Regions from separate parts of the Rhodoferax sp. PAMC 29310 genome, predicted to be linked through region 3. Evidence: predicted binding sites of a transcription regulator. Region 3 holds the regulator's gene; each other region holds the start of a gene.
The links. Region 3 encodes FNR, which switches genes on or off when oxygen is low (the NO sensors DNR and NnrR bind a similar motif). Its sites were predicted from a motif close to TTGATNNNNATCAA; they were not measured.
Positions count from the first base shown of each region.

Region 1: the regulator FNR is predicted to act here: its motif matches at 1,585-1,598, upstream of J8G15_RS00325 (DUF3149 domain-containing protein).
Region 2: the regulator FNR is predicted to act here: its motif matches at 1,698-1,711, upstream of J8G15_RS08230 (universal stress protein).
Region 4: the regulator FNR is predicted to act here: its motif matches at 1,309-1,322, upstream of J8G15_RS15315 (DUF2249 domain-containing protein).

Region 1 covers NZ_CP072852.1:55,941-59,147, reverse strand. Annotated here, with positions in the region: gene J8G15_RS00335 (ZIP family metal transporter) at 1-173, opposite strand, end outside; gene J8G15_RS00330 (dienelactone hydrolase family protein) at 327-1,235, opposite strand; gene J8G15_RS00325 (DUF3149 domain-containing protein) at 1,349-1,501, opposite strand; gene J8G15_RS00320 (hypothetical protein) at 1,671-1,919, opposite strand; gene J8G15_RS00315 (cyanophycinase) at 1,958-2,902, opposite strand; gene J8G15_RS00310 (EAL domain-containing protein) at 3,026-3,207, opposite strand, start outside.
Region 2 covers NZ_CP072852.1:1,808,042-1,811,248, forward strand. Annotated here, with positions in the region: gene J8G15_RS08225 (adenosylcobalamin-dependent ribonucleoside-diphosphate reductase) at 1-1,150, shown strand, start outside; gene J8G15_RS08230 (universal stress protein) at 1,204-1,641, opposite strand; gene J8G15_RS08235 (YitT family protein) at 1,902-2,510, shown strand; gene J8G15_RS08240 (NADP-dependent oxidoreductase) at 2,596-3,207, shown strand, end outside.
Region 3 covers NZ_CP072852.1:1,391,035-1,394,241, forward strand. Annotated here, with positions in the region: partial or broken gene hemN (oxygen-independent coproporphyrinogen III oxidase) at 1-851, opposite strand, end outside; gene fnr (fumarate/nitrate reduction transcriptional regulator Fnr) at 1,003-1,722, shown strand; gene J8G15_RS06335 (fasciclin domain-containing protein) at 1,819-2,274, opposite strand; gene J8G15_RS06340 (cation diffusion facilitator family transporter) at 2,651-3,207, shown strand, end outside.
Region 4 covers NZ_CP072852.1:3,278,362-3,281,568, reverse strand. Annotated here, with positions in the region: gene J8G15_RS15325 (ABC transporter substrate-binding protein) at 1-75, opposite strand, end outside; gene J8G15_RS15320 (MFS transporter) at 133-1,299, opposite strand; gene J8G15_RS15315 (DUF2249 domain-containing protein) at 1,438-1,677, shown strand; partial or broken gene J8G15_RS15310 (peptidase U32 family protein) at 1,861-2,111, shown strand; gene J8G15_RS15305 (DsrE family protein) at 2,316-2,750, opposite strand; gene J8G15_RS15300 (metalloregulator ArsR/SmtB family transcription factor) at 2,835-3,207, opposite strand, start outside; gene J8G15_RS15295 (TlpA disulfide reductase family protein) at 3,197-3,207, opposite strand, start outside.

The DNA.
Region 1 (3,207 bases), 1.3 Mb from region 3:
TCGAAGGCCTCGGGCAGAAGGTGCATGAAAGCGGTGGCCAGCAAGGCACCGGCCGCCATGCTCAGCATGTGCTGCGTGTACTTGGCCAGCACCCCAAACCCCAACAAGGCAGCCAGCCAAACGCTGCCAATACCGGCCAGCAGGGTGCCGGTCAAAATTGCGACTAAAACCATAGCAGATACCGATGAGTGGATGGGAGAGAAAGCACGGTTGACGCCTCAATTTTCAAGCCCATGATTGTGAGGCAGGAATCTGGCAATTGATGGGCCGACTCACAAATAACAAGGCCGCCCGACGGCGGCCTTGTTATTTTGATCAATACAGGATCACATCACGCCGTTCGACTTGAACCACGCCAAGGCTCGCTTGAACCCATCTTCGGCGGCGTCCTTGCGGTAACTGGCCCGGTAATCGGCATTAAAGGCGTGCGGTGCATCACGGTAAACCACAAACTCGCTGCCTTTGGCAGCTTTGTTACCCTTTACGCCCGCTTCAACCAGTGCTTCTTTCATTTGGTTCACGGTCGTCAGCGGAATGCCTCCGTCCTCACCACCATAGAGCCCCAGCACGGGCGCCTTCAATTGGCCCGCCAGCTCTACAGGGTGCTTGGGCGTCAAAGGGGATGCAGCGCCGACTAAACGCCCATACCACGCCACACCTGCCTTCACGGGGCCGTGAGCCGCGTACAGCCAGGTGATCCGCCCGCCCCAGCAAAACCCGGTAATTGCCACCTTGGCCAAGTTGCCACCATGGGCACCCGCCCATTGAACCGCGCCGTCCAGATCAGCCATGACCTGCGCATCTGGCACTTTGGCCACGACTTCGGACATCAATTTGCTAATCTCGCCATATTGGCTAGGGTCACCTTGACGGGCGTACAACTCTGGCGCAATCGCCAAATAGCCAGCCTTGGCAAAACGCCGGCAGACATCTGCAATGTGGGCGTGCACGCCAAAAATCTCCTGGATCACCAGCACCACGGGCAGATTTTTCTTGCCCGCCGGGGCCGCGAAATACATCGGTACTTTGAAGCCATTGACTTCGAAATTAACTTCGCCGACGTTCAGGCCATCACTTGGAGTGTTGATGGCGGTTTGCGCGACGATAGGCATCGCGGCAGCCGCATACCCAACGCCCAGTGCGGTTTTAAGGGCCGTTCTCCGGGAAGGGCCCTCTGAAGTGGTTTGGCCTGGCAGCAGGCTGTTGAATTCGGTCGCAAGATCGCTATTTAACAAATCATTCCCCTAGAAAAGTTGAAATTGACACAATCTTTTAGTCTAGCCGCGGCATCAAAACCGCCGCCCTTTTAAAGGCTTTAGAGGCGCAAATTGTCGCAGGCACCTCTTTTTCACCGGTCTGGCAAGCCAGCCGCTTTCGCATCTTCGTCAATCTTGCGCATGAAATAACGGACGAACCAAACGCCCATACCAATCATGAACGTGAGACCTGCCACCGTCATCAGGCCATAGTCCGTGGAAAACAGGTCGGACAACGCTTTCATAAGAACCCCCTTGCTTGTATTGGATTACAGCAGCGCTTCATGCGCTGACCTCTGCACTATCATCCCCAAGCGATCAGGCCACCGTGACCTGGATCAAGAACTGGCCGATCACCGGCGGGTTCGCCACCTATTGGGCGAGATCACAGGGTGGTGGCACTGGCTCGCCCCGTCAGTGGGCGTGTTTCATGCCGCAGGTTTTTCCAATAGCCAAGCCGCGACAGGCGGCTTGAAGGGCCTGTTCGCACACATTTTCTTTTTCACCCGAAGCCAGACACTTGGCCGCGTTGTTGTGTGCGCTGGCCATGGCTTGATGACGGGCGATATCGACCTCCCGTTCCTTGTCACCGTGCTCGGTGGCCGCTATCGAAACAGTAGCTGCTTGCGCAACAATGATAAGGAGAGAAAGCACTATTTTCATCAAAATCATCTTTCAAAAAATACCAAGAAAATTCACCATCAACCGCGAATGGGCCCGGGCGCCACCAGTTCAGCAATGGCGCTGCGCAATGACCTAGGTAGGCGGCTGCTCCCGCTGGTTTCGTCCACAACGCTGCTGTAGCGGTTGCCCGCAGGCAGCACATGCAGGGTAACTCCCAGCATCTCCAGATGTTCGCTCGCAGCGGCCGCGCCAAAATTCGAACGCATGCGCCGGCCATCGATCAATGTGACCACCCCTTTGCCGACAACCTCGACGCCGGTGCCGCGCTCAATGATCAGGGCGGTGTCTTCATCAATACCCACCCCCAACAGGTCCGGGCGCTGGGCCAGCACCGACATTAACCGGCCCAGACGGCGGCGCTCTGAGAAGTGTTGATCGATGATCGCGTTCGGAACAAAGCCCAGCCCTTCCTCCAATACCGCGGCATCTTTTTTGGGCAACACTGGCGTGCCCCCCTCGGCCAACATGATGTGTGACATCACAGCCGCACCGGCACTCGTGCCGCCAATGCAGCAGCGACGCAGGTGAAAGGCGGTGTGCATGGCCCGTTCTGCCTCGGTATTCGAAAGTCGCTCCATCAAACGGCGCTGATCTCCACCGCTCATGAAAATGCCATCAGCACTCAAAATCCGGTTGACGGTGTCGGCCGAGTTTGCATCTTCCTGGGTGTAAATGGGCAGGTGGGTTGTTTGGGTCGCGCCCATTTCCCGAAACACCTGGTCGTATCCACGCCATGCCGCTGGTTGATCAGAACTGGCTGCGGTCAGCACCAATATATTCGCGTTTTCCCCGCCACAAAGTGACAGAAATCGGCGCAGGATAATTTTGTCTTTCAGGCGATCTTCGGCCCCGCCAACGACCACCAGACGGCCCGGACGCGGCGCCAAGGCCACAGCGGGAAGAGAAAGTGCAGTTGCACTGAACGCCAGCAATTGACGGCGATTAAATGAAGAAAGAGACATGTGAAATCAAAATGAGGCAAGAGAGGCAGAAAGGGTCGAACGAAAGCGAACGACGCAGGCTCTCCAGTGGACCGGTAGGATACGACACTTTGATGAAAGTTCCCCCGGCAAACCAATAGTCAATCATGGTAGCGACTGCAAATCCTGCATCAGGGCGTTTAGCTCGGTTTGCAGGCCATTGCGCAGTGCGTACAGGGCGGGTAGGCGGTTCAAAGCGTGAGCCCGGTCCAGGCTCCCCACCAGCTCTCGGGAGAGTTGGTGTAGTTCCTGGTGCATGGCATCAATCCGCTGAAAACGCTGATGCA
Region 2 (3,207 bases), 420 kb from region 3:
CCTTGCCACCTACCGCCCGAACTCCGTATTGGGGTCGGTCCTGAGCCTGACCCCCAGCACAGCAGCCACTGCGCCGCCTTTGCACATTGAAGGGGCCAACCAGAGGCTCGCACTGGACCGTCTGCCCTCACCTGTTCTGTCCTCGTTGCGCTGGCCAAGCCGGCCAGAGCTGCCGGCTGGAAACCCGGCCTGGACCTATATGGTTAATCACCCCTTTGGCAACTTCGCCCTGTTCGTGGGCGAATTGGCACCCGAGGAAGGCGGCGCGCCGAAACCGTTTGAGGTATGGGTCAATGGCACGGATCAACCGCGAGGACTAGGCGCATTGGCCAAAACCTTGTCCATGGACTTGCGCACCAATGACCCTGCCTGGCTACAACTGAAGCTCGATGCTCTGGCAACCGTGGCAGAAGAACACTCCTTTGAAATGACATTTCCGCCACACGGCGGAAAACGTCTTTTCCCGGGCGTGGTGGCCGCCACCGCCGCGGTGATACGGTGGCGCTGCGATCAACTCCGGGCCCTGGGAAAAGAGTCCAAACTTCCGACGCCCGTTATGGACGCCATGTTCAGCCAGGGCGAACCACAAACGGGCCCGTCTGGCACGCTGGCATGGTCGGTAGACGTAGACAACCCCGCCACCGGCGAGTCTTTCACTGTCACGCTCAAAGAAGTCAACCTGCAAGACCACGACGGCGTGGTGGTCACCCGCCCTTGCGCGCTTGGTTTTTCGGGCAACTACCCCCGTGCAATGGACGGCCTGGCCCGATTGCTGTCCTTGGACATGCGGGTGATTGATCCCGCCTGGATTGGCATGAAGTTGCGCAAGTTGCTCAACTATGCAGAGCCCTTGGGTCATTTCATGGCGTTTTTGCCGGGACTGCCCAATGCCGAGCGACGCCAGCAAACCTGGCCCTCCACTGTGGCCTACATTGCGCGGTTGATCATTCATCGCTACGCCATGCTGGGGGTGCTTGATGAACAGGGCTTTCCATTGAGGGACATGGGCGTACTGGACACTCCAAAGGATCAGCCCGTGTCAACGACCATAGCCGGAAAACTGTGTCCCGAGTGCGGCAACCCTACGGTCATTCACAAGGATGGTTGCGATTTTTGTACCGCTTGTGGCTACGTCGGGCAATGCGGTTAGAGCCTCAAAAAGAAACAGGACCATGGGCCCTGTTTCTTGGCTCTTCTCAGCGATTACGTGCGAACGACCAGCACCGGCAGGTGCGTGTGCGACAGAACCGCTTGCGTCACGCTGCCCAGCACCAGTCTTTCCAGTCCGCTGCGCCCGTGCGAGCCAATGACGATCAGGTCGGCCTGTGAGGACTCTGCTTTCTGCACGATCCCCCGCCATGCATTATTGGACTCCACCACCGCAGTTTCAACCGCCAAATCGGCCGCTTTGAAAACTGCTTTGGCTGACTTGATCGCTGCATTGGCTTCTGCACTGGCTGCACTGAGGTACTCCGCCTGTCCGTAGGCAAAGTCAGTTCCGACGCCCGTAAACGGGTAGGGATCAATCACAAAAATGGCTGTGACCTGGCTGCCAAATGCCTTGGCCAGACCAATGGCTTTGTCCACCGCCAGTTGTGAAGTTGCAGAGCCATCGATGGGAACGAGGATGTGTTTGAACATGGTTTTCTCCTGTGGTTTGAATGCGTCCAGTGTCGGACTGAACTTCGCATCAATCCTTGACCAGAATCAAGTTATTTGTAGTGACAGCCAAAACCGGCCCTTCTGCCCAGTCGACAATCTCATCAAAGGGGTTCACACATGCGACTGATGCCCGCACGGGAACCCATCAAGCCAAACCCAAAAACTCGGACCTTTTCGCCAATTCAATTGGGCAGGGGCACCCGAGCAACCCATTCAACCTATTTAGGCGCGTGTCACTTTTGAAAAAAGATTCCAAACTGGGGCATCGGCCCTACGAAGATGTTCAGGCGTTGCTGACCGGCACCTTGTTTGTGGCTTTTGGTGTACTCATGTTTGGACACACCAGTTTGCTGACTGGCGGCACGGCTGGCATTGCGTTTTTAATCCACTACGCCACCGGCTGGAATTTTGGTCTGGTCTTTTTCCTGATCAACCTGCCGTTTTATGGACTGGCCTGGAAACGCATGGGGCCGACATTCACCTACAAGACTTTCGCTGCCGTCGGGCTGCTGTCCTTGTTTGTCAACCTGCTGCCCTCGCTGATTAGTTTCCAAGCGCTCTCGGCCCCCTTGGCGGCGGTCCTGGGCGGTTTGCTGATGGGCAGCGGCATGCTGATGCTGTTTCGCCACCGGGCAAGTCTGGGCGGTTTCAACGTTCTCGTCTTGTATTTGCAGGACCGATTTGGGTGGCGGGCGGGGCGGGTACAGATGGGGTTTGACTGCTTCATTGTGCTGTGCTCCTTCGCCGTGGTGAGCTGGCAACAGGTGGGGCTGTCTGTGTTGGGGGCAGTGGTGATGAACCAGACCTTGGCCACGAACCACCGAACGGGTCGCTACGTGACGCCTTGACACGCAGGCAAGGCCTGTCGCCTTGGGAACCGCCGCCCGCACAGCAAGACGCTAGCATCTCCGGATCCCTTTTCTGGAGCTTCCCATGCCAACTTTGACCGCTTTGACCAACCACCAGATCCGTCTGGCCTCTCGCCCGGTGGGCCTGCCCACACCGGCCAACTGGCAATTCACCGATGAGCCTGTTCAACAACCCGGTGAGGGTGGTGTGTTGCTGAAAACCTTGGCGCTGTCGCTGGATCCGGCCATGCGCGGTTGGATGAACGAGGGCAAAAGTTACATCCCGCCTGTTGGCATTGGCGAAGTCATGCGCGCTGGAGGCGTTGGAGTCGTCATTGCCTCCAACAACCCAGCCTATGCCGTGGGTGACCATGTCAGCGCCGGTTTTGGCGTGCAGGAGTACCTGACGCTGGAAAATGCAGACTTCAAGCGCGGCGGCCTGGTCAAAATTGACTTGGGCATGGGCTCGCTGACCCAGTGGCTTAACGTGCTGGGCATGCCGGGTATGACCGGTTATTTTGGTTTGATGGATGTGGGCCAACCCAAGGCCGGGGAAACCGTGGTTGTGTCAGGTGCAGCCGGCGCCGTCGGGCAAACCGTGGGGCAAATGGCCAAGCTCAAGGATTGCCGCGTGGTCGGCATTGCCGGTGGCGCTGCCAAATGTGACTGGGTCGTCAAGGAACTGGGATTCGATGCC
Region 3 (3,207 bases):
GCCGCAATTGAGTTGGAATGCATGACCAGATTGGCCGCGTCGCTAGGAAGCGCAGCGGTGCTGATATGGCGCTGCGGTTTGAAGTGCGCCGGCCGGTGGGCGTAGGCATAGAGTGCGATGCGGTCGGGCCGCCACTCGATGACTTGTGACAGCGTACGCTCGAACGATTCCGAACTTTGTTGGGGCAGGCCATAAATCAGGTCCACGTTGATCGAATCAAAACCGCGCTGGCGGGCATCCTGAAACAGTTAGACCACTTGCTCAACAGGTTGAATCCGGTGTATCGCCATTTGAACTGCCGGGTCAATATCCTGAACGCCAATACTCAAGCGTTTAAAACCCAGCAGCATCAGTGCGTCCAGTCGATCGGAATCCAGGGTGCGCGGATCGATTTCGATGACGTACTCACCGGCCGGAAGCATTTTGAAATTTCGCCGCAACATGCTCATCAAATCGCCCAGCTGGGCATCGGTCAAAAAGGTAGGTGTGCCGCCTCCCACATACAGTTGACTCACCGACTGCCCCGCGCCCAACTCGGCCGTGTGAAGCTCTACCTCGCGACTCAAGTAGTTCAAATACGTGTCCGCATGTCCATGCTCACTTGTAACGACTTTGTTGCAGGAGCAGAAGTAGCACAGCGTTTCACAAAACGGAATATGCACATAAAGGGACATCGGCCGTGCGGCCACCGTCGGCCCAGAGCGGCGTTGGGCCAGCGCCTGCTTGTACTCAAGCTCGGCAAAGGCCTCGACAAATCGATCAGCGGTAGGAAAGGAGGTGTAGCGGGGACCAGAAGCATTCAACCGATTGAGCACGTCATTTAAATCAGGGGGGGCCGCATCGGCATTCATAGGCAATCCTTGGCAAGGCTGGAAATATGCCTTCAACCCCACATCAAAACCTTGACTCAGATCAACCTCGAATGAAATAGGACCTGCCAATTGATTTGACCTACATCAGGAAGTGCGGGGTCAGACGTCAATTGGTGCCAGAATGGTCTGCATGAACCCCATCACCTTAAAAGTCGCATGCTCCAGTTGCAATCTGAAGGAGCTGTGTATGCCACTTGGATTGACGCCGGACGAATTGGACCGTGTCGACGAAGTGGTGGCGGCGCGACGCAAAGTCAAGCGAGGTACAACGCTGTTTCGAACCGGTGAGAGGTTCACCAGTCTGTACGCCATTCGCACTGGTTTTTTCAAAACCAGCGTCGTCTCTGAAGATGGCAAGGACCAAGTGACCGGGTTTCAGATGGCTGGAGAAATCATTGGGCTGGATGGCATCGTGAATGACCAACACACTTGTGACGCTGTTGCCTTGGAAGATGCCGAGGTATGCGTCATGCCTTTTAATCGCGTTGAAGAAATCTCGCGGGAAGTGATTTCATTACAGCGCCATGTGCACAAAATCATGAGCCGCGAAATTGTGCGTGAGCACGGCGTGATGTTGCTGCTGGGCAGCATGCGCGCAGAAGAGAGACTGGCCGCGTTTTTGCTGAATCTGGTTCAACGATTAAACGCCCGTGGGTTTTCAAAAACCGAATTGGTCCTGCGCATGACGCGCGAGGAAATTGGAAGTTACCTGGGCTTGAAACTGGAAACCGTGAGCCGCACGTTTTCGAAGTTTGTGGAAGACGGCATTGTGGAAGTCAAACAGCGCCACATTCGTATTGTGGATGCCGAGATGTTGAAAGACATCGTCAACCCCAAAGCCTGCAATTGATCACACAGACCCATTAAAGAAAGCCGGATCATCCGGCTTTTTTTGTGGGCGCCCCGCGGTCTGTAGTTCGCAGGGAGCCCAACTTTGAGCCCGCAGTTACTTGGGCATGATCACGCTGTCAATCACGTGGATCACGCCATTGTCAGCCACGATGTCTGTCGCAGTGACCTTGGCGCCATCCACCATGACACCTCCCATAGTTTTGACAGTGATCTCAGAACCCTGAACAGTTTTGACTTTGCCGGCTTTGACATCGGCAGCCATCACTTTGCCGGGCACCACGTGGTAGGTCAATACCGAAGTCAGCTTGGCTTTGTCTTTCAACAGCGCATCAAGATCAGCTTTCGGAATTTTGGCGAAGGCCGCATCAGTCGGGGCAAACACGGTGAACGGGCCTGGGCCTTTCAACGTGTCAATCAAACCGGCAGCGGTCAACGCCGTGGCCAGGGTTTTGAAAGTCCCAGCAGAAACAGCGGTGTCAACAATGTCCTTCGCTTGAACAGAAAAAGCGACGCCAAAAGCCAACGCGGTTGCAAGAATGGTTTTTTTCATGGAGCTCTCCTAAAAATGAATGTCAGGTATGACGCGTCAAAGATGTGACGTGGCCGAATAATACAACCAATAAGTATCCATAATTTCTTTATGGTTTAAATTATTACTAATTGGTATCTTTATGAGTTGAAAAGAACCATTGGCTGAACTAACCTCAGAAATGCCTCGCTTCAAGAGCGTATTGCCCATCTACCGGCTTGAACATTGTTCAGCGACGACGCACCACTCGCAACAAGGTTTGACAAAAACTATACGGTTGGTTACGGCAACCTCTTCCTTGTCAAGCCTTGGAAATTGGGTCGTCCATCGCAGCAACAATGTCACTTGACACTGGAGTGACTAAAGGGTTCCCAATAGAGTCAATTTAAGGAGAACCATGTCTGCTCACTGCTGCGAACACGAAACACCCACCGCATCGTCCTTCGAAAACATGGATCGGTACCGGCGAATCCTGTGGATTGCCTTGATCATCAACGCCTTCATGTTTTTGGTGGAGATCTTGGCGGGTTACACCTCGGGTTCGCTGTCGCTATTTGCTGATGCGATTGACTTCGCCGGCGACGCTGCCAACTACGCCGTGTCTCTTGCAGTCTTGTCGGCGGCCTTGGTTTGGCGCGCCCGCGCCGCAATGGTGAAGGCGCTCAGCATGATCGCCTTTGGACTGTTCATTCTGACGCGGGCGGCGTGGGCCGCCCTGAACGGCGCCGTGCCAGACGCGCCGACCATGGGAGCGATCGGTTTGGTAGCACTGGTAGCCAATGTGGCCGTTGCCTGGATGCTGTACGCGTTTCGTGAGGGTGACGCCAACATGCGCAGCGTCTGGCTGTGCTCACGCAACGACGCCATTGGCAACCTAGCGGTAATGGCCGCCGCCGTGGGTGTATTTGGCACCGGGCAAGCATGGCCTGACGCGGTGGTGGCTGCGATCATATC
Region 4 (3,207 bases), 1.9 Mb from region 3:
AAGTGATTGAGCGTGGGTCCAGAGGGGCAGAGCAGCGGCGGCCACGCCGCTGGCCAAGAGTTGTCGTCTTTGCATGGGTTTGTCTCCTGTCAGTTGATGAACGCGGGGCATACATGGCACCCCGTCTGTGATTCATCTTACTTCGGTTTGGCGTCGCATCTTCAGCCAGATCAAGGCAGATCCGGTGAGCGCGACCGGAACCAATGAGCCCCAGTTCAACAAGGCCCACCCTTGGGTGGTGACCAACATGCCAGAGGCAAAGGAGCTGACGGCCAAGGTAGCAAACACGAAGAAGTTCAACGCACCCTGGGCCTTGTCTTTTTCAGCAGAGGTATAGGTTGACAGGGACAAGGTCGTGCTGCCCGTGAACAGAAAATTCCAACCCACCCCGAGAAACAACAAGGCCAGCAGAAACTCCTGCAACTCGACGCCTGAAAGTGCCACGCCAATACACAACGCGAACAGCGCCACACCTACGCCCATGATGGGCAACGCACCAAATCGTTTGATAAGGTGTCCGGTGAAAAATCCCGGCGCGAACATGCCAATCACATGCCACTCCAGTACCAGCGCGGCGTCTGAAAACGGCAAGCCGCATTGCTGCATGGCCAACGGGGTGGCCGCCATCAACAGGTTCATCACGCCATAGCTCAATGCGCCCGTGGCGGCAGCCACGATGAAGGCAGGCTGGCGCATAATTTCGCTCAAAGGGCGGCCACCATCGAGCACATTTTTTGGTGGCGCTGGGGGAAACTCAATCTGGCTCAGCACCGCCATGGAAATCAATGCCACCATGGCCAGCGCAATGTAGGCACCGGCAAAAGGGACATCCATGATCGTGCGGGTGTATTGTGCCAAATTGGGGCCCAGCACGGCGCCAATCAGCCCGCCTGCCATCACCATGGACACCGCCTTTTCCCGCCATTGAGGAGTCGACAACTCAGCCGCCGCAAAGCGGTACAAGCCGGCGTTGGCGTTGTAGTAGCCGGCAATCAGCGTCGCCGTACACAGCAACCAAAAGTTATGAGACAGGGCGGCGTAAGCGCACAACAGCGCCGCCCCCATGGCGACCAGCAAGCCAAGCTGGAACGAGCGTTTGCGACCCAGGTGGTGTTGGGCTTTGGCCACCAGCCCCGTGGACAAGGCGCTGCCCACCACATAACCCATGACCGGCAAGGTGGCCATCCAGCCCAAAGGGGCCATGCTCAAACCCACCAAGCCATTGATGGCGATAAACGTAACGTTGTTGGTCAGGAACAAGCCCTGGCAAATGGCCAGCAGCCAAAGTTGTCGGTTCATGAGGTAAGTTTGATCCGGATTAAGGCCGCGCAAGATACCTTGCTCACGGCCCAAGTGTTGCATTACATTAAATAAACATCATAAATACATCTTTAAACTATTCCCGTGCACTTGTCACTCCCATTGAAAGACTTTGCCATGCCAACCCCTCTTGTCAGCAACATCGATTTGCGTCAAATTTCTCCCGCTAAGCGTCACGCCATGGTGTTCAGGCGGTTTGCCGATATGCAACCCGGTCAAACGCTGGAACTGACCAATGACCATGACCCCTTGACACTGAGCGCCCAGCTGGAAGTTCGTTCGCCCGGGCAGTTTAGCTGGGAGTATCTGGAGGCTGGCCCTCAAGTTTGGCGCGTGGCGATTGCCAAGCGGGCCTAGGCACCGGCCAAAGCAGGTGGTGGCTGCTGCGGCGGCTGAGCCTCAGGCGCTCATTGAAAAAGTGGCGTGTCTGTTTTTACTTTGATTGACCTGTGTCAGCGGGTTCGCCTGCGGCATTTGATGCCTTTGTCGCGCTATAGCCGGCTCCAGCCCACTGACCGAGTCCACCACCCTTGCCCCACCATGAATTCCATCGTCGATCGCTCTGTTGCTTCCGCACCGCCCATGGATCTGGTTTGCCCCGCGGGCAGCCTGCCGGCACTCAAAGCCGCCATTGACCATGGGGCAGATTGTGTCTACCTGGGGTTTCGGGACGCCACCAACGCCCGCAACTTTGCCGGACTGAACTTTGACGAAGCGGCGATCAACACCGGCATTCGCTACGCGCATGAGCGAGGCCGAAAGGTCCTGCGGCGCTGAACACCTATCCCCAAGCCGCCAGCGCCAAGATACCTTGGGCATCGAGAGGCAGTGCGTGCTCAGTGCTTGCGGTATTTTTTATGGGCAGATAGTGCTGTGCCGGCCCGTCGAACTCAGCACACCAACGTTCCCCGCCAAATGGGTCGCCTGCGCAAAAACAACAGAATCAACCGTGTCAGTAAGACTGCCGGACACCCGGCGGACATGGGTCTAGCTCATCAGGGGCGGATGTAGGCCCAACCTTCGGACTGTCGCTTCATCAGCTCCACCACGCCGGCGGGCACATAGCCGATTGACTTGTTCATATCTGCTTTTGTCAGCTTCAGGGCTGTCATCGTGTTTTCGCAGGCCACCACCTGAACCCCAGACTGCACCGCCTCGGAAACCCGGTTCGCCGTGGTGGCGTCGTCCTTGAGCATGCCGATGCCGGGCCCGTAGGCGACGATTTCAATCTGCACTTTAGAGGCACCGAGTTCCTGCTGCACGTTCTTCGCGTTGTTCAAGGCAAGGTTCCATTTGGCAGCATCGCCATCGCTCACCTGAAATACTACTTTCGCAGGGGGTGGGCTGGCCGTCTGTGCCATCGTACCGGTGGCGAGACTGGCACCGATGGCCAAAAGACCGGTTTGAAGAAATTTCCGCAATGTCATCATGGCTTGCTCCTGTTGAGTGACGGGTTTGCATGGCGCGCCATCGTCATCGGACGGCGCTGCGAGTGCTCGAGTGGGGGACTGCCATCAGGAGGCCTCGACGTCTGCCGACGTGGCCGTCTTTGTTAAACGGTCTGCCACATCAATCGGGGCGTTGTCATCCAGCTCGATCGCGACCTGCGTACACACGGCACGGCACAAAGTGGCGACTCGCTCACTTTGCAAGCCATAGAACACCTGGGCCCCTTCCTTGCGTCTTGACAGCACGCCTTTGCGGTACAGCGCGGAAAGATGCTGCGACATATTAGGCTGCGTCGTGTCAATCAAGGCCAGCAGCTCGGACACGTTTTTTTCTTTTTCGCATACCGCGCTGATGATTTTGAGCCGCAAGGGCGTAGAGAGCAGCGAAAAGAGCTGCGCTGCAGATTCAAAAACGCGGTCTTCGCTGCTTAACTCGCCC